DNA from 2 places in the Hominiventricola aquisgranensis genome. Region 2 is predicted to be linked to the other one. Evidence: predicted binding sites of a transcription regulator. Region 2 holds the regulator's gene; the other holds the start of a gene.
What was found. The regulator NrdR, encoded in region 2, represses ribonucleotide reductase genes. The targets are predictions, from matches to a motif close to CACAANATNTTGTG.
Positions count from the first base shown of each region.

Region 1: a site for NrdR is predicted at 5,647-5,660, ahead of nrdD (anaerobic ribonucleoside-triphosphate reductase). Genes of this name have one in related genera too.

Region 1 is NZ_JBBMFC010000003.1:110,751-120,257, reverse strand. It holds gene glgA (glycogen synthase GlgA) at 1-395, opposite strand, end outside; gene WMO62_RS02545 (ABC-F family ATP-binding cassette domain-containing protein) at 592-2,232, shown strand; gene WMO62_RS02540 (asparaginase) at 2,471-3,499, opposite strand; gene nrdD (anaerobic ribonucleoside-triphosphate reductase) at 3,501-5,639, opposite strand; gene WMO62_RS02530 (metal-sensing transcriptional repressor) at 5,853-6,272, opposite strand; gene pyk (pyruvate kinase) at 6,408-8,150, opposite strand; gene guaB (IMP dehydrogenase) at 8,365-9,507, opposite strand, start outside.
Region 2 is NZ_JBBMFC010000018.1:52,565-62,071, reverse strand. It holds gene WMO62_RS10850 (biotin/lipoyl-binding carrier protein) at 1-44, opposite strand, end outside; gene WMO62_RS10845 (OadG family transporter subunit) at 68-868, opposite strand; gene WMO62_RS10840 (acyl-CoA carboxylase subunit beta) at 884-2,320, opposite strand; gene efp (elongation factor P) at 2,548-3,105, opposite strand; gene nrdR (transcriptional regulator NrdR) at 3,216-3,665, opposite strand; gene WMO62_RS10825 (PRC-barrel domain-containing protein) at 3,776-4,042, shown strand; gene sigG (RNA polymerase sporulation sigma factor SigG) at 4,112-4,888, shown strand; gene sigE (RNA polymerase sporulation sigma factor SigE) at 4,902-5,642, opposite strand; gene WMO62_RS10810 (sigma-E processing peptidase SpoIIGA) at 5,639-6,433, opposite strand; gene aroD (type I 3-dehydroquinate dehydratase) at 6,514-7,272, opposite strand; gene aroE (shikimate dehydrogenase) at 7,283-8,152, opposite strand; gene ftsZ (cell division protein FtsZ) at 8,258-9,412, opposite strand.

The DNA of each region.
Region 1 (9,507 bases), on a different contig from region 2:
AGATCCGGGCGGAAGCCTACGATTGGCAGGATAGAGAGCACTGCCTTGTCAAAGAAAGCAAACTTCTCAATATCGGTACGGAAATCTCCATACGGTTTAGATCCCCCGAAATAGACCAGATTGTCAATAAAATAATAGGTGACGCCCTCATACTCATAGGTCATGACACCTACATGTGCACCCGGATTATAAGAACCGGTTCCCATATAAAAATGCGTGATATACTTGAAATTATTTCGGAAATGATCTGGAATACAAGTATAGTTCGGAAGCACTACCCGGACATCCCACTCATCTTTATTGAATCCCTTCGGAAGAGCTCCGCATACGTCCGCCAGTCCTCCTGTTTTCACGAACGGTACACACTCCGATGTTGCAAACAATATTTTTCTCATAAATGAGTCCCCCTGTCGCCATAAAGAGATATTTGATAGGAATATCATATCATAAATCAGATTATTTCTAAAGCACATTTTTCGGAAAGATATGTTTTTATACTTACTTGCGATTTTCCTTGAAAAATCAACACTTTTATGTATAATAAGAATGGTGCGTTTTAATGTAAAAATTCTGATAAACTGAGGTGTTACAATGATTAGTGCAAATAACGTTACTCTTCGGATCGGCAAAAAAGCTCTTTTCGAAGATGTAAACATCAAATTTACTGAAGGAAACTGCTACGGTCTGATCGGTGCCAATGGTGCCGGCAAGTCTACCTTCCTGAAGATTCTCTCCGGAGAACTGGAGTCTACCAGCGGTGACGTGGTGATCACTCCGGGACAGCGTCTTTCCTTCCTGAAACAGGATCATTTCCAGTATGATGAGTATACCGTTATGGATACCGTTATCATGGGAAATGCAAGACTCTATGAGATCATGAAAGAAAAAGATGCCATCTATGCCAAAGAGGACTTCTCTGATGAGGACGGAATCCGCGCCAGTGAGCTGGAAGCTGAGTTTGCAGATATGGACGGATGGGAAGCCGAGTCTGATGCCGCTACCCTGTTAAATGGTCTGGGAATCGAGACTGATCTTCATTACAGCATGATGAAAGATCTGATCGGTGCACAGAAGGTCAAAGTGCTTCTTGCCCAGGCATTGTTCGGAAACCCGGATATTCTGCTTCTGGACGAGCCGACCAACCACCTGGATCTGGATGCCATCGCATGGCTGGAAGAATTTCTGATCAACTTTGAAAATACTGTCATCGTTGTATCCCATGACCGTTATTTCCTGAACAAGGTATGTACCCATACTGCTGATATCGACTATGGCAAGATCCAGCTCTATGCCGGAAACTACGATTTCTGGTATGAGTCCAGTCAGCTGCTGATCCGTCAGATGAAAGAAGCGAACAAGAAAAAGGAAGAGAAGATCAAAGAGCTGCAGGAATTCATCTCCCGTTTCTCTGCAAATGCTTCCAAATCCAAGCAGGCAACTTCCAGAAAGAAAGCTCTGGAAAAAATTCAGCTGGATGAGATTCGTCCGTCCAGTCGTAAATATCCGTACATTGACTTCCGGCCGAATCGCGAGATCGGTAACGAGGTTCTGTCCGTAGAGGGACTGACCAAAACCATCGATGGTGTAAAGGTTCTGGACAATGTATCCTTTATCCTTGGCCATGACGACAAGGTTGCATTTGTAGGTAGCAATGAATTTGCGAAGACTACGCTGTTCCGTATCCTTGCAGGTGAGCTGGAACCGGATGAAGGAACTTACAAATGGGGTGTTACTACTTCTCAGTCCTATTTTCCGAAGGACAATACCAAGGAATTCGATAATGATGATACCATCGTTGACTGGCTGACTCAGTATTCCGAGATCAAGGATGCGACTTATGTCCGCGGATTCCTGGGACGTATGCTGTTCGCCGGCGAGGACGGTGTAAAGAAAGTCCGCGTTCTGTCCGGTGGTGAGAAAGTCCGCTGCATGCTCAGCAAGCTGATGATCTCCGGTGCAAATGTACTTCTTCTGGATGAGCCAACTGACCATCTGGATATGGAATCTATCACAGCACTGAACAATGGCCTGATCAAATTCCCAGGTGTACTGCTGTTCTCCTCACGTGACCACCAGATCGTACAGACAACTGCCAACAGAATCATCGAGATCTTGCCAAATGGTTCCATTATTGATAAGATCACGACTTATGATGAGTATCTGGAAAGCGATGAGATGGCGAGAAAGAGAACTGTCTACAGCAACAGTCGTGAAGATGAAGATGATAACTAAATAAAATGTTTGGCCGAAATCCTCGAGGGTCCACACAGACCGACAGGCAGGAACGCTCGTATGGAGTGTATCGGACACCAAGCAAAAGGAATCCCCCACAATCGTACATGCAAGCATGTTCGCCTGTGGGGGATTCTTTTTGCCTAATGTCCGCTCCAATCCATAGCAGCGCTGTTCCTTGTCTGCCGGTCTGTGTGAACCGGGAGGTTTTCGGCTACTCGGGAATGGATGCAAACTTTTATTCTATAAAATTTTTCAGCGGCACGCTTCGATCCACCGGACTCATGTCACCACGAAGAAAGGCTTCGATATCCTTCTTATCGGTCCAGCGCCCAAGAGCGATCATAGTCCGCACAACCAGAGCTTCTGTGGTCAGATCCCCTGCTGGGATCACACCAAGTTTCAGAGCTCGAACTCCTACTTCATACTGACTCAAATCACAACCGTCAAAGATGCTCTGTGTGGTAGCTGCCACAACCATCCCTTTGTGGATCATTTTTTCAATAGCAGGAAGAAGATTCCGGCGATAATTGGTGATTCCTCCACATCCGTAAGCTTCCAGAACCACACCATGATATCCCAGATCCACCACCGTCTCCAATAGCACCGGATCAAACCCCGGTATTAACTTGAATACTGCCACTTTAGAGTCCAATCGCACATCAACAGCTGATTCTACTGTTGCAGCTGCGACAGTTTTTTCTTTTGCAGTTTCCTGCATCATCAATTTCCCATCTGCAATTTTTCCTGCATAAGGACAGTTCACACTGACAAAGGCATCGAATCCCATCGTTCGGATTTTAGTTGCCCATAATCCATGAATCACTCTGCCATCGAAAGTAAGATAAACTCCCGCCGGTGCTCCGCAGGCCGTCAGGAATGCATCATAAATATTATGCGCCGCATCACTGTCCTCTTCTCCCGCTGGAAGCTGAGATCCCGTCAGAACCACAGGCACTTTAGGATGGATCAACATCGTATCCAGTGCCGCTGCACTGTAGGCACAAGTATCCGTTCCATGAGTAATCACAATTCCATCATGGTTCTTCATTCCTTCAAATGCTGCTTTTGCCATCACAGCCCACTCTTCTGGCTGCATATTAGTGCTATCGAGATTCAGAAGATCGACACAGTCGATTTCACACAGACTCTGAAGTTCCGGAATCAGATCCAGCATCTGCTGTCCGGTCGTCTTCGGTTCCAGACCGTCTTCTCCTTCCTGAGAAGCGATGGTTCCACCTGTCGTTATCATTAGAATCCGTTTCATATTACATAGACACCCGTTCTGCGATCTCTGCCATCTTCGCTTTATTCAGCCTGGTATCTCCCTTTACTCTGGAATAGGACAGATAGCCGTTCATACGGTCGATCTTGGTCAGATTTTTGCTGCCACATTTAGGGCATACATCCATATCCAGTTCCTGATATCCACAATCATCGCAGTATGCCAGTGACAGATTCACGCCTTCGTAAAATCCTTTTTTCATAGCACGACGTACCAGAGTGCGGACAGCCTCTTTGTTATATCCTACCGGATAACGCACATACTGAATCTTTCCACCGTTACACAGTTCCCAGAAGCGGCCTTCCTTATCCTGCTTTTCAATTGGAGTCATTTCCTCAGTCACATGACAGTGAAAGCTGTTGCTCACATACGGTCTGTCAGATACATTTTCCACGATTCCATATTTCTTGCGGAACTGCTCGATCTGAAGTCCACACAGGCTCTCTGCCGGAGTACCATAGATGGCATAGAGGATACCATCCTCTTCTTTATATTCGTTAATCTTTTTATTGATGTATCGCATTACTTCCAGTGCGAACTCGCCGTCTTCCCTGATAGATTTTCCATTATAAAGCTCCTGCAGCTCATTAAGGGCCGTGATTCCAAAGGAAGCTGTCATAGGTTTCAACAGTGGTTTGATCTTATCCTGCGGCTTCAGATGTCCTCCATAGAAACCACCTTCACAGTAAGCCAGCGGATTGGTAGACGCTCTCATCTCGCCCAAATAGTCAAAGGTACGGATATGAAGGTTACGGATCATCTCCAGATAGTAATCCAGCACCTCATAGAAGTCCCGGTTCTCTGCTCTGGACTGTGCCAGAATCATAGGAAGATGCAGACTTACAGCTCCGATATTAAAACGACCTACAAATACCGGCTTGTCATTCTCATCTGCCGGTCTCATGCCTCCTCGCTCATACCAGGGACTCAGGAACGCACGGCATCCCATGGGGCTGATGACTCTCTTGTATTTTTTATACATTTCAGAGATATATCCTTCTCCGCTCATGGACAGCCAATCTGGATACATGGTTTTGGAAGAACACTCGATCCCTGCTTCAAATACATCCTCGCAGACACCGCCTTTTCCATGAATCTCTTCGTCATAAAGAAATACAATCTTCGGAAACAGTACCGGCTTTTTGTTCCCCGGTTTACCCTGTCCGCCCTGATGCACATGCAGCAGAGAAATATTGCACATCTTTGCAAACCGTTCCTGTCCAAGTCCAAGGGTTACTGTCACAAACGGATAATCTCCACGGGAAGATCCTACCGTATTTAACTTATACTCAATTCCCTGCCATCCCTGATCAAAATCTCTGCGGACTTTGTTCATGGCATAGGTCTCTGCCTTCTCTTCCACTCCCTGCCATTCAGGATCCATATAAGATAAAAATTCGGTTTTGTATTTTTTGTAGCTCTTCTCTGCATAAGGCGCCAGCACCTTATCCACTTCCGGCACTGTAAATCCACCGTACTGCTGGGCTGCAGTACTTAAGATAATGTCTCCCATAACGTCAAATGCTGTATCCAATGTCTTCGGCTCGTTGTACCACACGTTACCCATCTCAAAGCCACCGTTCAGAACACTGGCAATATCAAACAGACAGCAGTTCATGGTATCCAGACGTGCTGACTGATCATGAATGTAGATATATCCATCCCTGCAGGCCTGCAGCTCATTGCGATTCATAAAGAACTTGCGGTACAATTCCTTGTTCAGTTCATTAAAGATCAGGCTTCGTTTGGTGGCTACCAGAGCACTGTCTGTATTAGCGTTGCTCTTATCACCAATGTAACGGATAGACTGGCTCTTAGTATAGACGTCATCCATCATGTGTACAAAATCTTTTTTATAGTTCCGATAGTCACGATAGCTCTTTGCCACCGCCGGATTCACATGATCCAGCGCTCCCTCCACAATATTATGCATATCCTGGATATCGATATTTTCTTTTCCCAGGGACTCTGCACGCTCCTGCGCGAAGTTACAGATAAATCGAATCTCATCCTCCGAGAATTTGTACAAAATTCTTGCAGCCGACTTATTGACTGCATTAATGATCTTTTCTACATTAAATATCTCTCTTGTTCCGTCCTTTTTGACTACGTACAATTTCATTCACCCCTACTATATCTTGTGTTTTATATTTAATTTTATTCCAAATATTGATTAAAAGTATATACCAACCACATTTAATATGCAAGACATAATGACGCTGAAAACTTACCAAGAAATTTTTCTGAAATTCTACTATATTTCACAAACTTCAAAAAAACAGGTTTATCCACTTGACAAATGGGTAAACCTGCTATTCATAATTTTCATCTTTTGTTACTTCATGAAGCGATCAATGGCCTCTGCCAGTTCTTTCACTGATTCCATATCTCCGCACTCTACTGCATCTACCAGACAGTGTTCAATATGTTCCTTAAGAATCACTTTTCCAGTATTATTGATAGCCGACTTTACAGCTGACAGCTGTATCAGCACCTCACTGCAGTCTCTTCCTTCTTCCACCATGCGACGGATAGATTCCAGATGTCCAATCGCTCTGGAAAGACGATTCAGCACTGCTTTTGTATTCGTATGAGTATGCGTGTGTCCATGTCCATGGTTGTGGCAGCACTCATCATGGTCATGATCATGGGTATGCCCCTCATCATGACTGTGCACATGCTCATGATCATGATGTACGTGCTCATAAATCGTTCCATCAGGAGCCACATGCACATGTCTTCCCTCTTCTGACATATCATTCCTCCGACTGAAGTCCTAGACTCCAGTTTCTCTTTCTGTATTTTCCAAAAATCTCTGTTTTACCAGCAAAAATTCTTCCAGGTTCATCCATACCTGTTCGCCCTCCGGCTTTTTGGTTTCCGACTGCAATTATCTTCCGTTATATACGATTCCCTGTTCTGCATCCATAGTCACAAATGTTCCAGACTTGAGGATTCTGGTCGCATTTCTTGCAGATGTGATGACCGGGATCTCCAAAGTCATTCCCACAACTGCTGCATGAGAATAGCGATCACCAGTCTCTGTGATGATACCGGCTGCATCCTTCAGCTTGTGAACCATCTCATTGGTAGTCTGCTCCACAACTACAATATCTCCTGCACGGAATTTTTTCTCCAGATCTTCATCATTGCTGCATACGCAGACATTCCCGGAGGCTTTCAGCTTATTGGCACCTTTTCCAGTCACCAGTGCATTACCTGCGATCTGCACCTTCATCATATTAGTAGTTCCGGACAATCCAACCGGCACACCTGCTGCAATAACAACCAGTTCTCCTCTGGCGATCAAGCCTTTCTGCTCTGCCAGTTCCACCGCATGATCAAACAGCTCATCTGCAGTATTTGCTTCTTTCATCACGACCGGAGTCACACCCCAAAGCAGATTTAACTGACGATATACGCGCTCATCTGTGGTACAGCCAATGATCGGACATACCGGCAGATATTTTGCGATTCTGGACACGGTACGGCCAGATTTGGATACTGCCACGATAGCTGCTGCTTTCAGATCGGCTGCTGTCGTACAAGTTGCATGAGAGATAGCGCTGGTCACATCTGGTGCTTCAGCCAGCTTTCTCGGCTTAAATTCCCTGCTATAATCAATATCCTGTTCTGTACGTTCCGCAATCTTCGCCATAGTCTGTACTGCTTCTATCGGATAAGCACCTGCTGCAGTCTCTCCGGACAGCATGATCGCACTGGTTCCCTGATAGATCGCATTGGCAACATCCGAGGTCTCCGCTCTCGTCGGTCTTGGATTCTTCATCATGGAATCCAGCATCTGTGTAGCTGTGATCACCGGTTTTCCCATATGCATTGCCTTGCGGATCAATTCTTTCTGGATTACCGGAACTTCCTCCAGCGGAATCTCTACACCCATATCACCTCTGGCGATCATAATTCCATCTGCCACTCTGAGAATATCCTCACAATTTTTTACACCCTGCTTATTTTCCAATTTGGCGATAATATGAATCTTCTCGCCACCATGCGCCTGCAGAATCTTGCGGATCTCCATAATATCCTCTGCAGTTCTGGTGAAAGATGCTGCAATAAAATCATAATCCTGCTCTACAGCAAATACAATGTCAGCAAGATCTTTCGGACTGACAAATGGCATATTCAGTTCTACACCTGGAACATTTACTCCTTTATGATTTGAAATAAATCCTCCATTTTTCACACGGCAAACAATATCTGATTCATCAATGCGCACTACTTCCATGCCGATCAGTCCATCGTCGATCAGAATAGAATCTCCCGGTTCCACGTCTTTGTACAATTCTTTATATGTGATCGTGACTTTCTTCTCGGTTCCCAGTATCTCTTCAGTAGTCAGCGTGAACTCCTGGTCCGGCTTTAATTCCAGTTTTCCTCCTTCTACATCACCGATCCGGATCTCCGGACCCTTTGTATCAAGAAGTGCTGCCACTGGCAGATTCAGCTCTTCCCGGAGTTTCTTTATCATATCCAGTCTTGCTTTCTGCTCCTCGTGAGTTCCATGAGAGAAATTCATTCTGGCTACATTCATGCCATTTTTCATCAGATTTCTTAATACATCCTCTTTATCTGTAGATGGTCCTAATGTACATACGATTTTGGTTCTTCTCATTCTTTATATCCTTTCCTGCGTATAGTATTCTTTGGTTATGACAGACCTATTCATCAGGTTTTATTTTTTTACAGTATCCACTTATCGTCAGACAGACAAAGGCTGTCTGCCCATGTTTCTAATTTACCATCTGTTCTTCCCTTTTGCAACTAAAAAGGAAGTTAAGATCATGAAAAGAATTTATGAGCTGACAGCCTTTTGTCTATCAATCAGTTTATTCGTTTACACTATAGTTCGGTGCTTCTTTTGTAATATGAATGTCATGGGGATGACTTTCTTTAAGAGAAGCTGCAGAAATCTTCACAAATCTGCCTGTAGTCTTCAGTGTCTCAATGTCTTTAGCTCCGCACAGACCCATACCGGAACGAAGTCCTCCAAGAAGCTGGAAAATGGTGTCTTCCACATAACCCTTGTAAGCTACGCGGCCTTCCACCCCTTCCGGTACCAGCTTTTTGGCATCACTCTGGAAATAACGGTCTTTGGAACCATTCTCCATAGCAGAGATGGATCCCATTCCACGGTATACTTTATATTTTCTTCCCTGATACAGTTCGAAAGATCCCGGACTCTCATCACAACCAGCAAAGATACTTCCCATCATGCAGACATTCGCACCTGCTGCGATTGCCTTGGTAATATCTCCTGAATATTTAATACCGCCATCTGCAATGACCGGAATACCATATTCTTTTGCCACTTCGTAACAATCCATTACCGCACTGACCTGTGGAACACCTACACCAGATACCACTCGGGTAGTACAGATAGATCCAGGTCCGATACCAACTTTTACAGCATCCGCTCCTGCTTCGATCAGCGCTCTGGTACCTTCTCCAGTAGCCACATTACCTGCAATAACCGGAACATCTGGATATGCTTCCTTCAGCATACGCAGGCAACGGATCACATTTGCAGAATGACCATGAGAGGAATCCAAAACCAGTACATCTACATGCGCATCCACCAGTGCTTTTGCTCTCTCCAGTACGTTGGCAGTAATACCAATACCGGCACCACACAGAAGACGTCCCTGTGCATCCTTTGCTGCCAGCGGGTATTTAATCTGTTTTTCAATATCTTTAATCGTAATAAGACCCTTCAGATTGAAATCTTTATCAACAATCGGAAGTTTCTCCTTGCGAGCCTTGCCAAGAATCACTTTTGCTTCTTCCAGTGTAATACCTTCCTGTGCAGTTACCAGATTCTCAGAAGTCATGGACTCTTTGATCTTTTTCGTGAAATCTGTCTCAAACTTCAGATCACGGTTAGTGATGATACCTACCAGCTTCTTTCCTTCCGTGATCGGTACACCGGAGATCCTGTATTTTGCCATAAGTTCATTGGCATCTGCCAGTGT
Region 2 (9,507 bases):
ACTTCATATACAGTGCCATTTACGGTAATGGTATAATTTTTCATCTTAATATATCCTCCTAATTTCCTTATACTCTTTTCCAGGTTGCGGAATCTGCACGACGGATGGAACGTACTACGAATCCATCAGATGAGCTTCCGGTATATGCACAGATCGCTGCGGTGATCGCTGCGACTAACTCGCCCTCATCCACAGTCGGCTCTGCCGGTGCTGCTACTGGAGCTGCAGCCGGTGCTGCTGCCGGTTTTGCGGCTGGTGCTTTCTCTTCTTTCTTCTTTCCGAATTTTGCCTGAATATTCGGAATGAAGTTGAAGCAGTAGATGACCAGACTGATCAAGATCAGTACTGCGAATACAGTTCCCATACCAAGGAGTGTATTCATTCCTGCTTTTGCAAGAATCTCACCCAGAGAATACTCCGGATTTACAGTTACACTCTGTGCAACACTCTTCTTGTTGAATACAATTTCCAGATCCGCTTTGCGCTGTTCGTAAGTCAGGTGAGTGATCAAAATCACTTCATCCTTCTTAGTCTCAAACTCATAACCATCCGTACTTACATAAGCACCCAGCTCTTCCATAGAACCTTCGTAACCTGCAAAAGCGGTGGTAAATGCTTCAGCGGTAAACGGAAGTCCATAAGAGTCCAGCATAGACTGAGCATCTTCCTCATCCATGGTTGCATATGTATCAAGATCAGCCTCTGACAGACCATTCCAGCTTCCGATCAGGAAATCAGATACAGACTGAAGATACGCACTGTCATACTCGATAGTCTCACTGTCATTTGCACTTCCGCAGGCAGTCAGACCCAGAACCGATACAGAAAGCACTAGCAGCGCAAGGATCTTTCTTAATTTCTGTTTCATATGATTCACCTCGCTCTACACGGTTCCATGTTTTTTAAAGGGACGGTCTTCTCTCTTGGTGTACAGCATCTCAAATGCACCGATCACGTATTTTCTGGTATCCTGTGCTTCGATCACACTGTCAACATAACCTCTCTTTGCTGCTGAAGCAACACTGTTCTGAAGTTCTGCATAAGCAGCTTCTTTCTCTCTCAGCTCTTTTGCGTCAGCTTCCGGATACATTACTTTCACCGCAAGTTTTGCACCCATCATACCGATTTTTGCATTCGGCCATGCGTATACAACGTCAGCGCCAAGACCTTTGCTGTTCATAGTCACATATGCGCTTCCGTAAGCTTTTCCAACTACTACATTTACCTTCGGTACAGTTGCCTCTGCAAATGCATAGGTAAGTGCTGCAGCAGCTGCAGCCATCTTCTTCTCAGAGCATTTGGTTGCCTTGAAGCCAGCTGCGTTGGTCAGAGTCAGTACCGGAATATTGAAAGCATCACAGAACTCTACGAATTTTGCTGCTTTTTCGCATCCTCTTGCAGAGATCTCTGCATTAAACTCTTCAACTGCATTGCCTTCCTCATCGTACAGGGTGGAACGGTTAGCAACTGCTCCTACGGTGGTTCCGTTCAGTTTGATGAATCCGGTCACCATATCTTTTCCATACTCTGCTTTGGTCTCAAAGAAGATTCCGGAGTCAGAGATCATCGGCAGGGTAATTGCCGGATCTGCAGCAGAAGCTTCCAGATCTGCACATACTCTGTTCAGATCATCCTCGCAGTCCATATAGGAAAGATCATCTTCGTTGTTAGCCGGGAGCAGAGATACCAGATCACGGATCTTGGTGATCAGTTCAGCCTCTTCAGCTACAACATCAACATTTCCAACTTCCTCGCTCTGGAATTTTGCAGAAGCAGTATCACATTTGGATGCATCGTTTCCTTCCAGTGCATTCGGGGAGTTTACAAAAAGTTTTGCTTTCTTGGACTCCATAAAGGTAAAGTCAGACATAGCAGATGCTACTGCCATACCGCCGCCGCAGGTTCCAAATACTGCTGTGATCTGCGGAACAACGCCGGATGCCATTGACTGTTTCAGGTACAGCTCTCCAAATGCGTTCAGTGCATCCGTTGCTTCCTGAAGACGAAGACCTGCACAGTCGACAAGACCGATCACCGGTGCTCCCATCTTCATAGCCATATCATAGATTTTTGTAATTTTCTTTGCGTGCATCTCGCCCATGGAGCCTCCCAGCACGGAAGCATCCTGACTGTACACATACACAAGACTCTCATTGATCAGTCCGTAACCTGTGATTACGCCGTCAGAAGGAGTATCTGTGTTGTTCATGTTGAAATCTGTCGCACGTGCAGTAACTGCTGCGCCAATCTCAACAAAGCTGTTCTCGTCAAGCAGCGCTGCAATTCTGCCACTTGCCAAGGTCTGTGCTGTATTACTCATTTTTAGCCCTCCATCACATATATTATTAAATAACGCAAATTCTGCCGTTTTCCATTGTAGCAACTAGCCGCCACTTTTTCAAGCGATTTTTCACAGAATCTAACAATATATGTTCTTACTGATGTAACATATTTTTTGTCATTGTTTTCTGTAACAAAAATAAAAGAAGGCAGATGTTGCAATAGAACATTCTGCCTTCCTGTATGGATTTTCCTTATAAACCAGAATTAAACTCTGGACAGATACTCACCGGTTCTGGTGTCGATCTTGATCTTGTTTCCGGTCTCAACGAACAGCGGAACGTTAACAACTGCACCAGTCTCAACGGTTGCCGGTTTGGTAGCACCTGTTGCAGTATCACCTTTGAAGCCCGGCTCAGTATCTGTGACCTCAAGCTCTACAAACAGCGGAGCCTCTACTGCGAATACGTTACCGTTGTGAGAACAGATCTTAACCATCTCGTTCTCTTTTACAAACTTCAGGGAATCTCCCACATCTTCGCTGTTCAGTGCGATCTGATCGTAGTTCTCCACGTTCATGAAGTGGAACAGATCTCCATCACTGTACAGATACTGCATGTCTACACGGTCAATACGTGCTGCCGGGAATTTCTCGGTCGGACGGAAAGTCTTCTCAACTACACCGCCGTTGATGATATTTTTAAGTTTGGTTCTCACAAATGCAGCACCTTTACCCGGTTTTACATGCTGAAACTCTAAAATCTGATAAACGTTACCTTCGATCTCCAGTGTAACGCCATTTCTGAAATCTCCTGCAGAAATCATGTTAATTCGTCCTCCTTATGTTATACGGGGCAATGCGCAGTCCCCACACTTTATCCTATTTTATAATAGAACATCCATTATTTCAACTGTTTTTTCAAACTTTCTTCATTCTACTTCAGCATTTTTTTCAGTTCATCCATAAATGTATTCACATCTTTGAACTCTCTGTACACGGAAGCAAACCTGACATAAGCCACAGAATCCAGGTCTTTCAGCTTTTCCATAACCATTTCCCCGATCTGACGGCTGGAGATCTCACGTTCCTCTTTGCTGAAAATACTTGATTCCACATCATCGATCATAGCTTCTATCTGTGTGGCTGACACCGGTCTCTTGTGACAGGCACGGAACACCCCGCCCTCAACTTTGGCCCGGTCATAAGTCTCCCTGTTATTATCTTTTTTGATCACGATCATCGGGATCGTCTCTACCTTTTCATAAGTAGTAAACCGTTTATGACATTCATCACATTCTCTTCTCCGGCGGATGGAATCCCCATCATCCGCAGGTCTGGAATCAATGACTCTTGTATTGTCTTTTCCGCAATATGGACACTTCATGAAACCCCTCCTTCTTTGTTGTTCAGTATATAACAGGCTGCACTTTTCTGTCAATGAAAGACTCAAAGAAGCATATGCTTTAACAAACAATGGTGCATGGAGATATTCCGATGAGATTCTGTGAATTAAAAGAAAAAGATGTGATCAACCGATGTGACTGCAAGAAGCTTGGCCAGATCTGTGATCTGGTCATTGATGAGTGTAGTGGTCAGATCTGTTCCATCATCGTGCCTGGTCCTCCAAGACTGTGTGGTCTTCTCTGTCCGGATCAGGAATATATCATTCCCTGGAACTGTATCTGTCAGATCGGTCCTGATATTGTACTGGTGGAGATCACAGCAGAAAAGGTGCTCTCTCCAAGAAAAATATGGAAATAGTTTTTTCTGTATTTTCTGCATAACCCATTTATTTTGGGAAATGCTTTTAACAAGTCAGGAGGGAACTGTATGCTTATCAACAAGGTGGAAATCTGCGGAGTCAACACATCCAAACTGCCGCTCCTTACCAATGATGAAAAGAAGCTGTTATTCGAGCGGATTAAAAAAGGAGATCAGGAGGCCAGGGAGATTTATATTAAAGGCAATCTCCGTCTGGTCTTAAGCGTGATCAAACGGTTCTCATCCAGCAGTGAAAATGCCGATGACTTATTTCAGATCGGCTGCATCGGCCTCATGAAAGCCATCGACAATTTTGACTGTACCATGGATGTAAAATTCAGTACTTATGCAGTGCCTATGATCGTGGGCGAGATCCGCCGGTATCTTCGGGACAACAACAGTATCCGGGTCAGCCGGTCTCTTCGGGATACAGCCTATAAGGCCATCTACGCCAGGGAAATGCTTATGAAAGAGCATGCTTCCGAACCGACCATTCAGGAAATCTCCGCTGCCACCGGCATCGCTGCCGAAGATATTGTATATGCACTGGATGCCATTCAAAGCCCGGTGAGCCTCTTTGATCCAGTCTATACAGAAGGCGGAGACACCCTCTATGTGATGGATCAGATCAGCGATAAAAAAAATAAAGAAGACAACTGGGTGGAAAATCTGTCCTTATCCGAGGCCATGAAGCGGCTGACCCCAAGAGAACATCACATCATCGATCTTCGCTTCTTTGAAGGGAAGACCCAGATGGAGGTGGCTGAGGAGATCCATATCTCCCAGGCTCAGGTCAGCCGTCTGGAAAAAAATGCACTGAAGACCATGCGGAACTATCTGAAATAATCCCCTATTCCATCTACTCGTATCTTACAATCTCTTTTTTCAGTCTTCCGATGATCTTCTTCTCCAGCCGTGAAATATAGGACTGGGAAATTCCCAGAAGATCCGCCACTTCCTTCTGGGTCATCTCCTGCCCGGAAGGATGATTAAGTCCAAACCGCAGTTCGATGATCATCCGCTCCCGTCTGGATAATTTTCCCAACGCTTTTCTTAGAAGCTTTCGTTCCACTTCATTTTCCAGATCTCGGTAAATAATGTCTTCATCCGTTCCCAGAATATCCGAAAGCAGCAGTTCATTTCCATCCCAGTCCACATTCAGCGGCTCATCAATAGATACTTCCATCCGAAGCTTGCTGTTTCTTCTCAGATACATCAGGATCTCATTTTCAATACAACGGGACGCATAGGTAGCAAGTTTGATATTCTTTCCACTGTTAAACGTATTGATTGCTTTGATAAGTCCTATGGTTCCAATGGAGATCAGATCCTCCACACCCACTCCGGTATTGTCAAATTTTTTCGCTATGTAGACTACCAGCCGCAGGTTATGTTCGATCAGCGTGGCTTTTGCCTGCTGTTCCTGTTCTGTTGAAAGATTGTGTATCGCTTCCGACTCCTCCACCGGATTCAAGGGCGGTGGAAGGATCTCGGAACCTCCTATATAATGGATTTCTCCTTTCTGAGCCAGAAACATACTTTTGAATCTGGGTACGACTTTCAATTGGATCTGATTGGGTATTGCTACCTTGATGATCATGTTGCCTCCTCCCGGGAGGACAGAAGCTCCTGATGAAGAATCAGCTCATACTGTCTGCTGGTCATAGGCATGCCTGCAAGGATCGGATGCCTGCACACACAGATTCCTGTATTTGTGGTAATTTCCATGCGATCCAGCACATACGCTTTTAAAAGTCCATGCTCCGCAACGGTCTGATAAGGAATGAGTCTCGGAAAAAGCTCTTTTCCAGACTTCTTCACAAGTGCCTGCAGCACCGGTTCCGTACAGACGCTGACCGGCCGACCGCTCACAGGATCCCGCAGGGAATTTCCTGTATCCACAAGTCCCTCGGTGCTGATCGATGCCTCCCCCAGATACAATGCCACCGGACAGATGATATCTTCTCGCTCCCGAAGCTTCACCAGCACCCACTCGACAGCCAGCAGGATACCTGCAAGCACCATCGAACCTCCTGCCATCATAAGCCCCGCCGGCACATAGAACTGTTCCAGATACCGGATCGTACCGCCAAGCAGCCATCCTTCCAGATATAACACGACCAGACACTTTATGTATGTGTTCCTTTTTCCGTATGCGGTCCGGATCATGACTGCCGCCGTAAGAATCGTCCCCAGAAACCATCCTGCTGTTGTCAGATAAGCCGAACCTGTTTCCAGCAGACAGGCTCCCATGCTTCCCAGTGCTGCTCCGGCTGCGATCCGTTTTCTGTCTGTCTGATACCCCATCAGTCTGGATGTGAGAAGCAAGAGACACACGTTGACCCACAGATTTTCCACAAACAGTACATCTACATAAACTTCATAATACACTTGCTGTCCTCTCTCTTATGATAGACAACATTATAAAAAAAGTAGGCCGCGAACCGTGTCAAACGGTGCAGCCTGCTTTTCTATTTCATAGACAAAAGCTGACAAAATACTCTCATCTGCTCGATGGGAATCTGACCCGGTGCGGATGCTTCTCCCACACTCGCAAAGGTCATAGCTGAACCTGTCAGGGTTCCTGCCAGACGACTTAAGACTCCCAGACGACCCATGGACATGGTCACTACCGGAATATCCAGAGAATGGTCTGCCTCCATGGTTGCTTCCATCAGTGTCATCACATCTTCCCGGCTCTGTGGCATCACTGCGATCTTCGCCACATCTGCTCCCATCTCCTGCATCCTGGTCAGACGGCGGATCAGTTCTTCTCTGTCCGGTGTCCGGTCAAAATTGTGAAAAGATGCGATCACATGAACACCTGCGCTTTGAAGTTTTCTGATCTCTTCTGATGTCCGTTCTTCCTCCCGGAATGCTTCCACATCTACCAGATCCACATAGCCGGATCTGGCAGCCCGTTCATTCAACTCATAGTAAGTATCTTTCATCACTGCAAGCTGTCCACCTTCATAGACTGTCCGGAGCGTGAAAAGCAGTGCTTTTTCTCTGATCCGTCCGCGGATTCCCTGTAGCACTTCGAGCAGTTCATCCCTGTCTTCCACACGGTCGAACCAGTCTCCCCGCCATTCCACCACATCCGCTTCTGTCTTTGCAATAACCTCTGCAGCCTTAAAAATATCTTCTTTTGTCCTGCCTACGATAGGCGCACAGATTTTCGGATCTCCTTCTCCAAAAACACCTGTACTTAATTTGAATGTCCGTTTCATCTCTTTATCCCTACTTAAAATACTTATTTTTTACCAGTTCTACCGGCATCGGTTTACCGGTCCACAGTTCAAACGCATAGGCTCCCTGATAGAGCAGCATATACATGCCGTTGAATGTCGGGCATCCAACTGATTCTGCCATCTGAAGAAGTCTGGTCTTCCTCGGCTGGTAGATCACATCCGATACGATCAGTTCCGGATGAAAGTAACTTACATCCGGCACCAGGCAGCCCTCTTCATGGGGACTCATGCCTACAGAGGACGCATTGATCAGAATGGCACTCTCATCGATGCTCTTTTTCATCTGCACCTCATCCTTCAGTTCATACATACAGACCTTACAGTCTGTCCGGCTGTTCACCCGATGGATGACCTGCTCCACTGCGTTCCATGAATTACCTTTTCTGGCAATCACATCGATTTTCGGCACTCCATCCAGCGCCGCCTGAGTAATGATCGAAGCCGCTGCCCCTCCGGTCCCCAGAAGCGTCATCTTCTTTCCGATAATATCGAAGCCTGCATCTGTTACCGCAGTCATATATCCTTTTCCATCCGTATTAAACCCGGTCAGAACACCATTTTCCTGCACTACCGTATTGACTGCCCCGATCAGTTCCGCTTCTTTGGAGAGCTTGTCTACCCGTTCAAACATCCGCCGCTTGTGAGGCATGGTACAGTTCCATCCTCTGGCATTAAAGGTAATGAGCCCATCCACTGCTGCCTCAAATTGTTCCGGTGCCACATCAAATGCCAGATATACATAGTCCAGTCCGTGATAACGGAAGGATTCATTGTGCATCTCAGGCGAAACGCTGTGTGCCACCGGCTGGCCCAGCAGACAGGTCAGTCCCGTATGTCCTGTAATCGGTATTGTTTCCATATAGTCTATCCTCTTCCCATATATCTATTCAAAGAAACACCCATTACATGCCCACGCCTCAGGCGTTTTCGGCACATAGTGGGTGTCTGATATATCCTTTATTATCTATCTGTTTTTCTGAAAGAACTGCGGAATCTTGATCTCCTGTTCTTCTATGGTACTCTCCGGCTTCTTAAACGTCTTCAGTCCCGGAAGCGGCTGTACCGGTTTGGTCTTGAACTCCGGTTTTACCGGATTCTGTGCTGCTGTTGAAGCGGCTGCAGTCGGCTGCGGAGTTTTCTGAGTTACCGGACGATAATTCGGCAGGACAGACTTGTTGGCATTATCCTGCAGACCTGTTGCAATTACAGTGATACTTACTTCATCAGAATTGGTGGAGTCATACATTGCACCAAAGATCACGTTTGCATCCTCGCCTACCTGCTCCTGTACATAGCTTGCTGCCTCGTTGGCATCAATCAGAGAAATATCTCCGGATACATTGATGATCACATGAGATGCTCCTGCGATAGTTGTCTCCAGAAGCGGACTGGTGATTGCCTGTTTTACTGCCTCCAGAGCCTTGTCGTCTCCTCTTGCAGTACCAATACCAATATGTGCGATACCCTTGTCTGTCATGACGGTCTGTACGTCTGCGAAATCCAGATTGATCAGTGCCGGCAGATTGATCAGATCAGTAATACCCTGTACTGCCTGCTGCAATACTTCATCTGCTTTCTTCAGTGCCTCCGGCATGGTAGTTCTGCGGTCCACAATCTCCAGAAGCTTATCGTTCGGGATCACGATCAGAGTATCTACGGAAGCTTTCAGCTTCTCGATACCTGCCAGTGCATTGTTCATTCTCTGCTTTGCTTCAAAACGGAACGGCTTGGTCACAACACCAACCGTCAGGATCCCCATCTCTTTAGCTGCTCTTGCCAGAACAGGAGTTGCACCGGTTCCGGTTCCGCCACCCATACCACAGGTTACAAATACCATGTCTGCACCCTGGATCGCTTCTTTGAGCTCTTCAATACTCTCTTCTGCCGCCTTTTCACCGATCTCAGGCTTTGCACCTGCTCCCAGTCCTTTGGTCAGCTTCTCGCCGATCTGGATCGCCGTCGGAGCCTTGCAGAGCTTCAGTGCCTGCTTGTCCGTGTTCACACCGATAAATTCTACTCCGCCGATCTGTTCCTCTACCATTCTATTTACAGCATTATTTCCTGCACCACCAACGCCGATCACAATGATCCGTGCAGCTGCTTCTGTTTCATTCGTCATGATTTCCAACAAGGCTATATCCTCCTTCAAATAGCGATTTCCCACGCCATCTTACATTACTTTATATCATAGCTTCTTTTCTTAAAATGCGCAAC